DNA from 2 places in the Methylobacterium synurae genome. Region 2 is predicted to be linked to the other one. Evidence: predicted binding sites of a transcription regulator. Region 2 holds the regulator's gene; the other holds the start of a gene.
What was found. The regulator PhoB, encoded in region 2, activates phosphate uptake and scavenging genes when phosphate is short. The targets are predictions, from matches to a motif close to TGTCATNNANCTGTCAT.
Positions count from the first base shown of each region.

Region 1: a site for PhoB is predicted at 1,827-1,843, ahead of HBB12_RS09135 (UDP-2,3-diacylglucosamine diphosphatase). Genes of this name have one in related genera too.

Region 1 covers NZ_JAAQRC020000001.1:1,980,615-1,986,798, forward strand. The annotation lists gene thiE (thiamine phosphate synthase) at 1-523, opposite strand, end outside; gene HBB12_RS09130 (DMT family transporter) at 633-1,619, opposite strand; gene HBB12_RS09135 (UDP-2,3-diacylglucosamine diphosphatase) at 1,890-2,768, shown strand; gene HBB12_RS09140 (glycosyltransferase family 4 protein) at 2,765-3,874, shown strand; gene HBB12_RS09145 (MFS transporter) at 3,891-5,081, opposite strand; gene HBB12_RS09150 (DUF488 domain-containing protein) at 5,205-5,648, opposite strand; gene HBB12_RS09155 (glycoside hydrolase family 25 protein) at 5,851-6,184, shown strand, end outside.
Region 2 covers NZ_JAAQRC020000001.1:6,216,049-6,222,232, forward strand. The annotation lists gene HBB12_RS28480 (propionyl-CoA synthetase) at 1-1,650, opposite strand, end outside; gene HBB12_RS28485 (acyl-CoA synthetase) at 1,808-3,439, shown strand; gene phoB (phosphate regulon transcriptional regulator PhoB) at 4,020-4,721, opposite strand; gene phoU (phosphate signaling complex protein PhoU) at 4,788-5,507, opposite strand; gene pstB (phosphate ABC transporter ATP-binding protein PstB) at 5,590-6,184, opposite strand, start outside.

The sequences.
Region 1 (6,184 bases), 4.2 Mb from region 2:
CGGGGCCGCGGGCGAGCCGGGCCCGGAACACGATGCGGTTGAGCCCGTCGAGCCCGACCGGCGGGTCCGGGTTGTTCTTGCTGGTGGTGGAAAAGACGCCGCCGATGCAGGCGTAATCCACCGGCAGCCGGTAGAGCTCGTCGGCCTGGGCGGCGTTCTTGACGGTGAGCCCGACGATCGCGCCGCGGCCGAGCAGGCGACGGGCATCCGCCGGGTGCAGGTCCTCCTGGCCGAGATGGACGCCCTCGAGACCGGCGGCGAGGGCCAGGTCGACCCGGTCGTTCATCAGGAGCGGGACGCCGGTACCCTGGAGCGCCGCGTGGATCCGGCGCAGGCGCGCCACGGTCTCGCGGGCGTTGGAGATCGTCTTTTCGCGGTATTGCAGCAGGGTGCAGCCCCCGGACGCGGCCTCCGCCGCCATCCGGGCGAGGTAATCGGCGTCGCCGCCGCAGACCCCGACATCGAGGAGGCCGTAGAGCCGCAGGTCCACCGGCACGGTCGCGTGCCCAGCCTCGGTGTTCACGGGCGGGCTCCTGCGGGGCGGGGGCGTGCGGGCATGGGGCGTAATCCTGCTGGGCCCGGGGATCGCGGGCCGGCGATCCCACCGGAGTAAGGGCGAGCGAGCGCGGGCGTCAACGGCCCGCCGTCAGCCCGCCCGCCGCCGCCTCGCGGGCCCGCTCCACCGCCAGGCGCCGCTCGCGCCAGACCACGAACACGCCGGCCGCCGCGACGATGCCGCCGCCGATCGCGATCGCGGCGGTGGGAAGCTGGCCGAACACGAACCAGCCGATCAGCACCGACCACAGCATGGTGGTGTACTCGAACGGCGCGACCAGCGAGGCGTCGCCGTGGCGGTAGCTCTCGGTGAGCAGGATCTGGCCGATGCCGCCGAGCACGCCGACGACCACGAACAGCGCGAGATCCGACCAGCCCGGCATCTTCCAGCCCAGAGCCAGGGTCGAGAGACCGAGCAGCGAGGTGAACAGGAAGAAGTAGAGCACGATGGCGCCGGTGCGCTCGGTGCCGGTGAGCTTGCGCACCTGGATGGTGGCCGCCGCCGAGCAGGCCGCCGCCAGGATCGCGAACAGGGCGCCGGTGGTGCCGCCGCCGCTCGATCCGCCGAATTCGAGATGGGGCGCCAGCGTGATCAGCACCCCGAGGAAGCCGACCGAGACGCCGGCCCAGCGATAGGCCTGCACCCGCTCGCGCAGCACCACAGCCGCCAGCACCACGACGAGGATCGGCGAGGCGTAGCCGATCGCCACCGCGTCCGAGAGCGGCAGGAAGGAGAGACCGGCAAAGCCCGCGAACATGCCGCAGGCACCGATGATGCTGCGCAGGACGTGGCCCCTGAGGTTCTGCGTGCGCACGGCGTCGCGCACGCTGCCCTGCCAGCGCAGCCACAGCAGCAGCGGCGCGATGGCGATGAAGCAGCGGAAGAACACGATCTCGCCGGTCGGGAACCGGTCGGCAAGGACCTTCACCCCGGCGGACATCAGCGTGAAGGCCAGCGCCGAGAGAACCTTGAGCCCGATCCCCAGATAAGGGCGCGCCGCCGCGCGGCCCGACGCGCCAGATCCGGTGACCGACCGGCCGGGGACGACGAGGGGGGCTGCCATGGGCGTGGTGCTTTTCTTGAGGGAGAAGCGGGGGAGAGGCGCGGCCGCGGATCGCGGCGGGGCATCGTGTCAGAACCACGAATCGGCACGGCCGAGATAGACACCTCCCCGGGCGTCTGACCTGCGCGATCCGCATGGTGGATGTTAAGCCTCCGCAAACGAATTCGGGCCTGCCTCCCTCGGCCGAGGTTCGCCGATCCGTTCCCGCGTCATCAAAGTGATACGCGAATAGGGTTTGGCTGGCGCGAGACGCCGCCAAGGAGATTGCACGTGGCCGAGGACGCCGACGCGCTTCGCGTGCGAACCCTGTTCCTCTCGGATATCCACCTGGGAACCAAGGGGTGCCAGGCCGAGCTGCTGCTCGACTTCATGCGGGAGGTCGATGCCGACGAGATCTACCTGGTCGGCGACATCGTCGACGGCTGGAAGCTGCGCTCGGGCTGGTACTGGCCGCAATCGCACAACGACGTGGTGCAGAAGCTCCTACGGAAGGTGCGAAAAGGGTCCCGCCTCGTCTACGTGCCGGGCAACCACGACGAGTTCCTGCGCGACTTCCTCGACATGCATTTCGGCGGCATCGAGATCCAGGATCAGGTGCTGCACGAGGCGGCGGACGGCAAGCGCTACCTCGTCATCCACGGCGACCAGTTCGACCTCGTGGTGCGCCACGCCCGCTGGCTGGCTTTGCTCGGCGACGGCGCCTACACGGCGGCTTTGTTCGTCAACACCCATCTCAACTGGGTGCGCCGCCGTCTCGGCCTGACCTACTGGTCGCTCTCGGCCTGGGCCAAGCTGAAGGTGAAGAACGCCGTCAACTTCATCGGCCGCTTCGAGGAATTCCTGATCGCCGAGGCCCGCCGGGCCGAGGCCGACGGGGTGATCTGCGGCCACATCCACCACGCGGCGAGCCGCATGGTCGGCGACATGCACTACCTCAATACCGGCGACTGGGTGGAATCCTGCACGGCGGTGGTCGAGCATTACGACGGCACCATGGAGGTGATCCGCTTCGCCGACTGGAAGCGGGCCAATGCCGAGACGGCGCAGCCCCTCACCTCGCGCAGCCCACCGGTCATCCCGGTCGAGGAACTGGCGCCCGCCGCCCGCACCCCCCTGCCCCCGGCCGCCAGCGCCAGGGCCGTCGCGTGAGGCTCCTCGTCGCGACCGATGCCTGGCACCCCCAGGTCAACGGGGTCGTCCGCTCCCTCGAGCACATGGTCGCGGCGGGGCGCCGGCGCGGCCACGACCCGGTGATGCTCACGCCCCTCGACTTCGCCAGCGTGCCGCTGCCGGGCTACCCCGAGATCCGGCTCTCGCTGGTGACCGCCCGCGGGGTCGCCGCCCGGTTCCCGGCTCTCGCGCCGACCCACGTCCACATCGCCACCGAGGGGCCGATCGGGCTCGCCACCCGCCGGGTCTGCCTGGCGCAGGGGCGGCCCTTCACCACGAGCTACCACACCCGCTTCCCCGAATACCTCGCCGCCCGCCTGCCGGTGCCGGAGCGCTGGAGCTACGCGTGCCTGCGCCGCTTCCATGGTGCGGCGAGCGGCACGATGGTGAGCACGCCGTCCCTGGAGCGTGATCTGACGGGGCGCGGCTTCACCCGGCTGATGCGCTGGACCCGCGGCGTCGACACCGACCTGTTTCGCCCCCGCGACGGTGAGGTCCTTCCCGAGGCGCTATCCGGTCTCCCCCGCCCGTTCTTCCTGTTCGTCGGGCGGCTGGCGGTGGAGAAGAACGTCGAGGCCTTCCTGCGCCTCGACCTGCCCGGCACCAAGCTCGTCGTCGGCGACGGGCCGGACCGGGCGCGGCTCGCCGGGGTCGATCCGGCGGCACGCTTCCTCGGCACGCTCACCGGCGAGGCGCTCGCCCGGGTCTATGCGGCGAGCGACGTCTTCGTCTTCCCGAGCCTGACCGACACTTTCGGCATCGTGCTGCTGGAGGCGCTGGCGAGCGGGCTGCCGGTGGCGGCCTATCCGGTGACCGGCCCGCTCGACGTGATCGGCGGCACCGCTGTCGGGGTTCTCGACCATGACCTCGGCGCGGCCGCCCGCGCGGCGCTGGCGATCCCGCGCGAGGCCTGCCGGGCGGAGGCCCTCCGCTACACCTGGGCGGCGAGCGCGGATCAGTTCTACGGCAATATCGAGGCCGCCCATGCCGAGGGCGCGCCGGCCCGGCCCGGGCGGCAAATCGGTTCGCTGCGATCCCTGCCGGGCGGGGCGGCCACGCCCCTGCGGCGTGTGGGTGAGGGCTGAGTCGGCCTGAACCCCCTCACCCCGTCACAGGCAGCCCGCACGCTCCGCGTCGATGCACGAGCCGCAGGCTGAAGAAGAGCCCGAACGCGACGAGCGAGATCGCCAGGGCCAGCCACAGGGCGGCGTGGGGGCCGGCCCGCGTCACCAGGGTGACGAAGACCGGGGGCGCTGCCGCGAAGGAGAGGTTGAGCGGCACCGCCAGGCGCGTCGCCGCGCGGGCATAGGTGCCGGCGGGGAAGAGCTGCAGCGGCAGCGTGGCGCGGGTGACGGCGCCGACGCCGCTGGCGACGCCGTAGAGCGTGGCGAAGAGCAGGGCGCCGGAGAAGCTGCTGGTCATGAGCAGCACGACGAAGCTCAGCGGGAACAGCGCGTAGGCAGCGAGGCCGAGGACGAAGCCCGACCAGCGCCGGCCGCCGAGGACGTCGACCATGCGCCCCGCCCATTGGGCGATGCCGATGAAGGATGCCGCCGTCAGCGCCTCGGCATGGTCGAGCCCCGCCGCCTCGAACAGGATGATGAAGGTGAGGGCAAAGCCCCAGGTGAAGAAGCCGTTTGCCGCAAGGCTCAGGGCGAGGAGCGTGAAGCGCGCCCGGTCGATGGGCGTGGGCGCGGCGTTCTCCGCGCGGGATCGCCTCCCGGGCCGCCGCGCCAGCACCCATGCATGGAGCGGCACGCAGACGAGCAGCATCAGGACGCCGTAGGCCAGGGTCGTCGCGCGCCAGCCCCATTGGGCCTGGAGCAGCCCCGAGAGCGGCCAGAAGATCGTCGAGGTCAGCCCACCGGCCAGGACCAGCACGCCGAGCGCGCCGCGCGCCCTGTCGCCGGCGATCTCGGTCACGGCGACCTGTGCCGGCGTGGTCAGCATCCCGGCACCGGCCAGCCCGACGATCACCCACGAGGCGAGGTAGAGCGCCGGACCGTCGGCGAGGCCCATGACCAGCAGGCCGGCCGCCCCCAGGGACGACCCCGCGATCATGACCGGTCGGGCACCGTGACGCTCGAACAGGCCGCTCAGCGGCCACGACGCCATCGCCATGACGACGAGCATCACCGTCGGGCCCGCCATGGCGAGCGGCAGGGTCATGCCCAGCTCCCCGGCCATGGCGGGGCCGGTGACTGCGGGCAGCCAGAACGTGGTGCCCCAGCCGATGACCTGGGTCAGGCAGAGCGCCGCGACGGCACGGGCCGTCGGTGAGGGGATCGGCATCGGAAGGCGACGGTCGGGGCCGGACGGCATGATGGGCCGCCGCCGCCGGGCGGTCCAGGCCGAATCGATGGGCAGGCCGGGATTCGCCCGCCGGTCGTCGGGAGGCGGGCGATTGCCCGCGCCTCAGGCGAACAGATCCACCACCGCGAACCCCCTCCCCGCCAGCAGATCGCTCAGGATTCGCCGGTGGCAGCGCTCGGGATCGCGCTCGAAGCAGAGCAGGCAGGTCGGCCCGGCCGCTGCCAACGCCGCCAGTTCGTCGAGGGCGGCCTGGCCCGCGCCGGTCTCCAGCACCTCCTCGCAGTAGATCCGCCGCATCAGCCCGGCATCGTCGGCGCGGGCCGCCTCCCGGCCGGCCTTCGGCGTGCCGAGGCTGCGCAGATGCGTGTACCCGATGCCCGCCTCGGTCAGGCCGGCAGCGAGCGCGCTCTTCGAGAAGCCACGCTTGCGCGAGGCCGCCACCGCGCGCACGTCGGCGAGCCTCGCCACGCCGGCATCGCGCAGGGCGGCGGTGAAGCGCTCGGAATCGGCGCCTTCGTACCCTATGGTAAACAGGACCTTGGCCATGCCTCGCCCCGACAAATCGCAGCCGTGACGGGGGCTTATGCCCGATGGACGAGGCTCGGGCGACCCTCTGGGGCAATCTATGTGGCTTTCACGCCACGAGTTTCGAAATTCCGTCCCGATTCCGTCAAGCTTCCATTAACCGGCCCCACCGCATCGAATAGCCATAGTGTTCCGCGTGAAGTCAGGCCGCGCCCCGATGCCGATGGAGTCGACGATCCCCTCCGCCCCGTGGTCCTCCGCCGTGTCGCGCGGCGTCCGGTGGGGCAAGCGCGCCCTGGCGGCGGCGAGCCTTGCCACGCTCGCGGCCTGTGCCGGCGGCGGCGCCGATTTCTATCCCACCAAGGGCGACGTGAAGCCCCATCCGGGCGTCGCCAAGGCGAAGCTGCATCCGATCCAGGGCATCGACGTCTCGAAGTGGCAGGGCCCGATCGACTGGATGTCGGTGAAGGGCGCCGGCACCCAGTTCGCCTACATCAAGGCGACCGAGGGCGGCGACCACGTCGACGACCGTTTCCGCGAGAACTGGGACGGCGCCG
Region 2 (6,184 bases):
CACCACGAAGCCGCAGGGCGCCTCGCCCTTGAGGCTGTCGCGGATGCCGATCACCGCGCATTCGGCGACCGCCGGATGGGAGGCCAGCACCTCCTCCATGCCGCCGGTCGAGAGGCGGTGGCCGGCGACGTTGATGATGTCGTCGGTGCGGCCCATCACCGAGACGTAGCCGTCGGCATCGAGGAAGCCGGCATCCGAGGTGTTGTAGTAGCCCGGATAGGTCGCGAGGTAGCTCTCGCGGAAGCGCTCGTCCTGCCGCCACAGGGTCGGCAAGGCGCCGGGGGGCAGCGGCAGCTTGATGGCGATGGTGCCCATCGTGTCGGGGGGCACGGGCTTCCCGGCTTCGTCGAGCACCTGGACGTCCCAGCCCGGCATCGCCACCGTCGGGCTGCCGTGCTTGACCGGCAGCGCGCCCAAGCCCACCGGGTTGGCGGCGATCGGCCAGCCGGTCTCGGTCTGCCACCAATGGTCGATCACCGGCACACCGAGAATCCGCTCGGCCCACGCGACGGTGTCCGGATCGGCCCGCTCGCCGGCGAGGAACAGGGTGCGAAAGCGCGCGAGGTCGTGGCCCTGCATCAGACGGCCTTCCGGATCCTCCTTCTTCACCGCCCGCAAGGCTGTCGGCGCGGTGAACAGGGCGACCGCCCCGGTCTCGGCGATGACGCGCCAGAACGCGCCGGCATCCGGCGTGCCGACCGGCTTGCCCTCGTAGAGCACCGTGGTGCAGCCGTGCAGGAGCGGGCCGTAGACGATGTAGGAATGGCCCACCACCCAGCCGACATCGGAGGCGCACCAATAGGTCTCGCCGGGGGCGACGCCGTAGAGGTTCGGCATCGACCAGGCCAGCGCCACGAGGTAGCCGCCGGTGTCGCGGACCACACCCTTCGGCTTACCGGTGGTGCCCGAGGTGTAGAGCACGTAGAGCGGATCGGTGGCGACGACCGGCACGCAAGGGGCGGCGCGGCCCTCGGCCTTCGCGGCGGCGACAGCCTCGGCCCAGTCGCGGTCGCGCCCCTCGACCAGGTCGGCGGCTTTTTGCGGCCGTTGCAGGATCAGGCAGGATTCGGGCTTGTGCGAGGAGAGCCGGCAGGCCTCGTCGAGGAGCGGCTTGTAGGCGACGACCCGGCTCGGTTCGATGCCGCAGGAGGCGGCGAGCACCACCTTCGGGGCGGCGTCCTCGATCCGGGCGGCGAGTTCCCGGGCGGCGAAACCCCCGAACACCACCGAGTGCACGGCGCCGATGCGGGCGCAGGCCAGCATGCCGAACAGCGCCTCGGGCACCATCGGCATGTAGAGCACCACCCGGTCGCCGCGTCCGACGCCGAGTTCCTGGAGCACGGCGGCGAGCGCCGCGACCTCGCTCAGCAGCTCGGCGTAGCTGATCCGGCGCTTGGTGCCGGTGACGGGGGACTCGTACAGGATCGCCGCCTGGTCGCCCCGCCCGGCCGCGACGTGGCGGTCGACGGCGTTGTGGCAGGCATTGACCTCGGCACCGACGAACCAGCGGCCGTAGGCGCCCGCCTCGGGATCGAAGACGCGGGTGGCGGGTCTCGCCCAGTCGATCGCCTCGGCGGCCTGTGACCAGAAGGCCTCCGGGTCGCGCTGCCAGGCGGCGTAGGTCTCCGGGTAGCGGCTCGGGCTCGCCATGGCGTCTCCTCCGGTGCCGTCCATCTGCGGGGCGGCCTGCCTGTTCAGATAGAATAGGCCCCGGTCCGGCCGGAAGTCGAACTTTCGTAAGGATGCCGGGCGGATTGATCGCTCCGCCCCGGCGGGTACTCTGGCGCGACAGGGAGCAGGACGACCCATGACCGGCGCGACGATCTACGACCACGGCCTCGACCGGAACCCGGCCAACCACCAGCCGCTCACGCCTCTCACCTTCCTGGAGAGGGCGGCCACGGTGTTTCCCGACCATACGGCCGTGATCCACGGAAATTTGCGGCGCAGCTACCGCGACCTCTACGCCCGTTCCCGGCGCCTCGCCTCGGCGTTGAAGGCCCGCGGCATCGGGCGGGGCGACACGGTGGCGGTGATGCTCGCCAACACCCCGGCGATGATCGAGTGCCATTACGGGGTGCCGATGGCCGGCGCGGTGCTCAACACCCTCAACACCCGGCTCGACGCCGCGATCATCGCCTTCTGCCTCGACCACGGCGAGGCCAAGGTGGTGATCACCGACCGGGAATTCGCCCGCATCATGGGCCCGGCTCTGACCCAGGCCGGGGTGAAGCCGCTCGTCATCGACTACGACGATCCCGAATACGACGGTCCGGGCGAGCGCCTCGGCACGATCGAGTACGAGGACTTTCTGGGTCAGGGCGATCCCGGTTACGCCTGGGCGATGCCGGGCGACGAGTGGGACGCGATCACCCTCAACTACACGTCGGGCACCACCGGCGACCCGAAGGGCGTGGTCTACCACCATCGCGGCGCGTCGCTGCTCGCGGTCGGCAACGTGGTGGCGGGCAATCTCGGCCGGCACCCGGTCTATCTGTGGACCCTGCCGATGTTCCACTGCAACGGCTGGTGCTTTCCCTGGACCCTGTCGGTGGTGGCCGGCACCCATGTCTGCCTGCGGCAGGTGCGGGCCAAAGCCATGTACGACGCCATCGCGGATCACGGCGTGACCCATCTGTGCGGCGCGCCGATCGTGATGTCTCTCCTCATCAACGCGCCCGAGGCCGAACGCCGGGACCTGTCGCACCGCGTCTCGTTCCTCACTGCGGCGGCGCCCCCGCCCGAGGCCGTGCTCGCCGGGATGGCGGAGGCGGGATTCGACGTCACCCACGTCTACGGGCTGACCGAGACCTACGGCCCGGCGGTGGTGAACGAGTGGCACGCCGACTGGAACGCCTTGGGCAAGGACGAGCAGGCCGCCCGCAAGGCGCGCCAGGGCGTGCGCTACCCGCCGCTCGAGGCGCTGGACGTGCTCGATCCCGAGACGATGCAGCCGGTGCCCGCCGACGGCGAGACGCTGGGCGAAGTGATGTTCCGCGGCAACGTGGTGATGCGCGGCTACCTCAAGAACCCGACAGCCACCGAGGCCGCCTTCGCGGGCGGCTGGTTCCATTCGGGCGATCTCGGGGTGAAGCACCCGGACGGCTACATCCAGCTCAAGGATCGCTCGAAGGACATCATCATCTCAGGGGGCGAGAACATCTCGTCGATCGAGGTCGAGGAGGCCCTGTTCAAGCACCCGGCGGTGGCCGCCGCCGCCGTGGTCGCCAAGCCCGACGAGAAATGGGGCGAGACGCCGTGCGCCTTCGTCGAACTGAAAGGCTCCGAGATGGTCTCGGCCGAGGAGCTGATCGGCTGGTGCCGCCAGTCGCTGGCCGGCTTCAAGGTGCCCAGGCACGTCGTCTTCACGGAACTGCCGAAGACCTCGACCGGCAAGGTGCAGAAATTCGTGCTGCGGGAGATGGCGAAGGCGTTGTGAGACGGGTTCGACCTGAACTGTTCCGGCCGCAATAAAGGGCGGGATCCCCCTCTTCGCCGTGGATGCAGGGCTGTCCGGGGAAAGAAAGTATCGCTGGTCTTGAACCCTCCCCCCTCTGCGGGGGAGGGTGCCCGGCGGCGCCGGGCGGGAGAGGGGAACCACGCTTCCGGATGAGGCGGAACCGTTCTGACTGGCGCCCTCTGAATCAGCGTCGCGCTGCCCCTCTCCCGGCCTGCTCCGCAGGCCACCCTCCCCCGCAGAGGCTAGCGTGTTCACACTTCTCGGTTCGAGAGCTTCTCCGGTGAAGGTCGCGCGCCTCTCCTCCCCCCGGCGATCCCGGGCTTGCCCGGAATCGCTGCAAGTTGTGGGGAGGAGTTGGAGGTGGGGGTGGTGCCGCGTAGAGCGCGAGGCTACTCCGGCACCACCCCCATCCCTAACCCCTCCCCACAAGGGGGAGGGGAAAGCGCGCATATTTACAGAGGGTTAGCTCACGAAGGAGAAGTGTGAATCCGCTAGCCCGCAGAGGGGGGAGGGGGAACTTGCGCTCTTCTTGCCGCGAACAGTTCACACGAAGACCGTATCACGCCTCCGGCGCGAACATCTCGTCGAACGAGTAGCCCGAGCCCCGCACGGTGCGGATCGGGTCGCTGTCGCGGCCGCGGTTGATCGCCTTGCGCAGGCGGCCGATATGCACGTCGACGGTGCGCTCGTCGATGTAGACGTCGTGGCCCCATACGCCGTCGAGCAGCTGCTCGCGGGAGAACACCCGGCCGGGGCTCTGCATCAGGAATTCGAGCAGCTTGAACTCGGTCGGGCCGAGATGCAGCTCGCGACCGTCGCGGCGGACGCGGTGGCTGACCCGGTCGAGCTCGATGTCGCCGGCGATCAGGAGGTCGGCGACGTGGGCGGGCTTGGCCCGCCGCAGGAGCGCCCGCACCCGCGCCAGCAGTTCCGGCACCGAGAACGGCTTGACGATGTAGTCGTCGGCACCGGTGGCGAGGCCCCGCACCCGGTCGCCCTCCTCGCCGCGGGCCGTCAGCATGATCACCGGCAGCCGCTCGGTCTCGCGGCGGGCGCGGATGCGCCGGCACAGTTCGATGCCGGACAGGCCCGGCATCATCCAGTCGAGGAGGACGAGGTCCGGCACCTGCTCGCGCAGGCGGATATCCGCCTCGTCGCCCCGGGCGACGGCGTCGACCTCGAAGCCCTCGGCCTCGAGGTTGTAGCGCAGGAGGAGGGTGAGGGCTTCCTCGTCCTCGACGATCAGGATGCGGGTACTCATCGGGGGCACTCAGGCGGGGCGGGGGTAAAGGCCCGCCGGGCCGCAAGGCCCGGACGGGCGTCGCCCTCAAGCCTCGGGCGGGGTGTCGAGGGTGGCGAAGCTCGAACGGTCGTTCTTCGGACGCTCGGTCGGCAGGGTCTCGCCGGTGGCGAGGTAGTGGATGGTCTCGGCGATGTTGGTGGTGTGGTCGCCGATGCGCTCGACGTTCTTGGCGCAGAACAGCAGGTGCGTGCAGAACGTGATGTTGCGCGGATCCTCCATCATGTAGGTCAGGAGTTCGCGGAACAGCGAGGTGTAGAGCGCGTCGATGCCGCCGTCCCGGGCCCAGACGTCGAGGGCCGCGACGGTGTCCTGGGTGGCGTAGGCGTCGAGCACGTCCTTGAGCTGCTCCTGGACCAGCTCGTTCATGTGCTCCACGCCGACGACGATCTTCTGCAGCTGGACCTGGTCGGCGATGGCGACGACGCGCTTGGCGACGTTCTTGGCCAGATCCCCGATGCGTTCGAGGTCGCCCGAGACGCGGATCGCCGAGATCGTCTCGCGCAGGTCGACCGCGAGCGGCTGACGGCGGGCGATGAGGAGGATGGCCTTCTCCTCGATCTCGCGCTGCAGCCCGTCGAGACGCTGGTCGGTGGCGATCACCGCCTGGGCGAGGGCGGCGTCGCGGCGCAGGAGCGCTTGGCCGGAATCGGCCACCATCTTTTCGGCGATGCCGCCCATCTCGGCGATGCTGCGCCGCAGGTTCTGCAACTCCTGATCGTAGGAGGTGACGATGTGGCTCGACATGGGATCTGGCTCCTCGCGCGGAGGTGGAGCGTAGGCTTGTGCCGGCCCGGCAGACCGGGCCGGCGGATGATCGCGTCAGGCCTCAGCCGAACCGGCCGGTGATGTAGTCCTGGGTCTGGCGCTTCGACGGGTTCATGAACAGCCGGTTGGTCGGCCCGAACTCGATCAGCTCGCCGAGATACATGAAGGCGGTGAACTGCGAGATGCGCGCCGCCTGCTGCATGTTGTGGGTGACGATGGCGATGGTGAACTCGCCCCGCAGCTGCTCGATCAGTTCCTCGATGCGGCCGGTCGAGATCGGGTCGAGGGCCGAGGTCGGCTCGTCGAACAGGATCACCTCCGGGCGCTGCGCCACCGTGCGGGCGATGCAGAGGCGCTGCTGCTGGCCGCCGGACAGGCCCATGCCGGACTGCTTGAGCTTGTCCTTGACCTCGTCCCAGAGGGCGCCCTTGCGCAGGGCCTCCTCGACGCGGTTGTCGAGATCGGCCTTGCCGAGGCGCTCGTAGAGCCGGATGCCGAACGCGATGTTGTCGTAGATCGACATCGGGAACGGGGTCGGCTTCTGGAACACCATGCCGACCCGGGCGCGCAGCTCGTTGAGGTCGATCGAGGAATCCAGGATGTTGCGGCCGTCGAGCAGGATCTCGCCTTCCGCGCGCTGCTCCGGATAGAGGCTG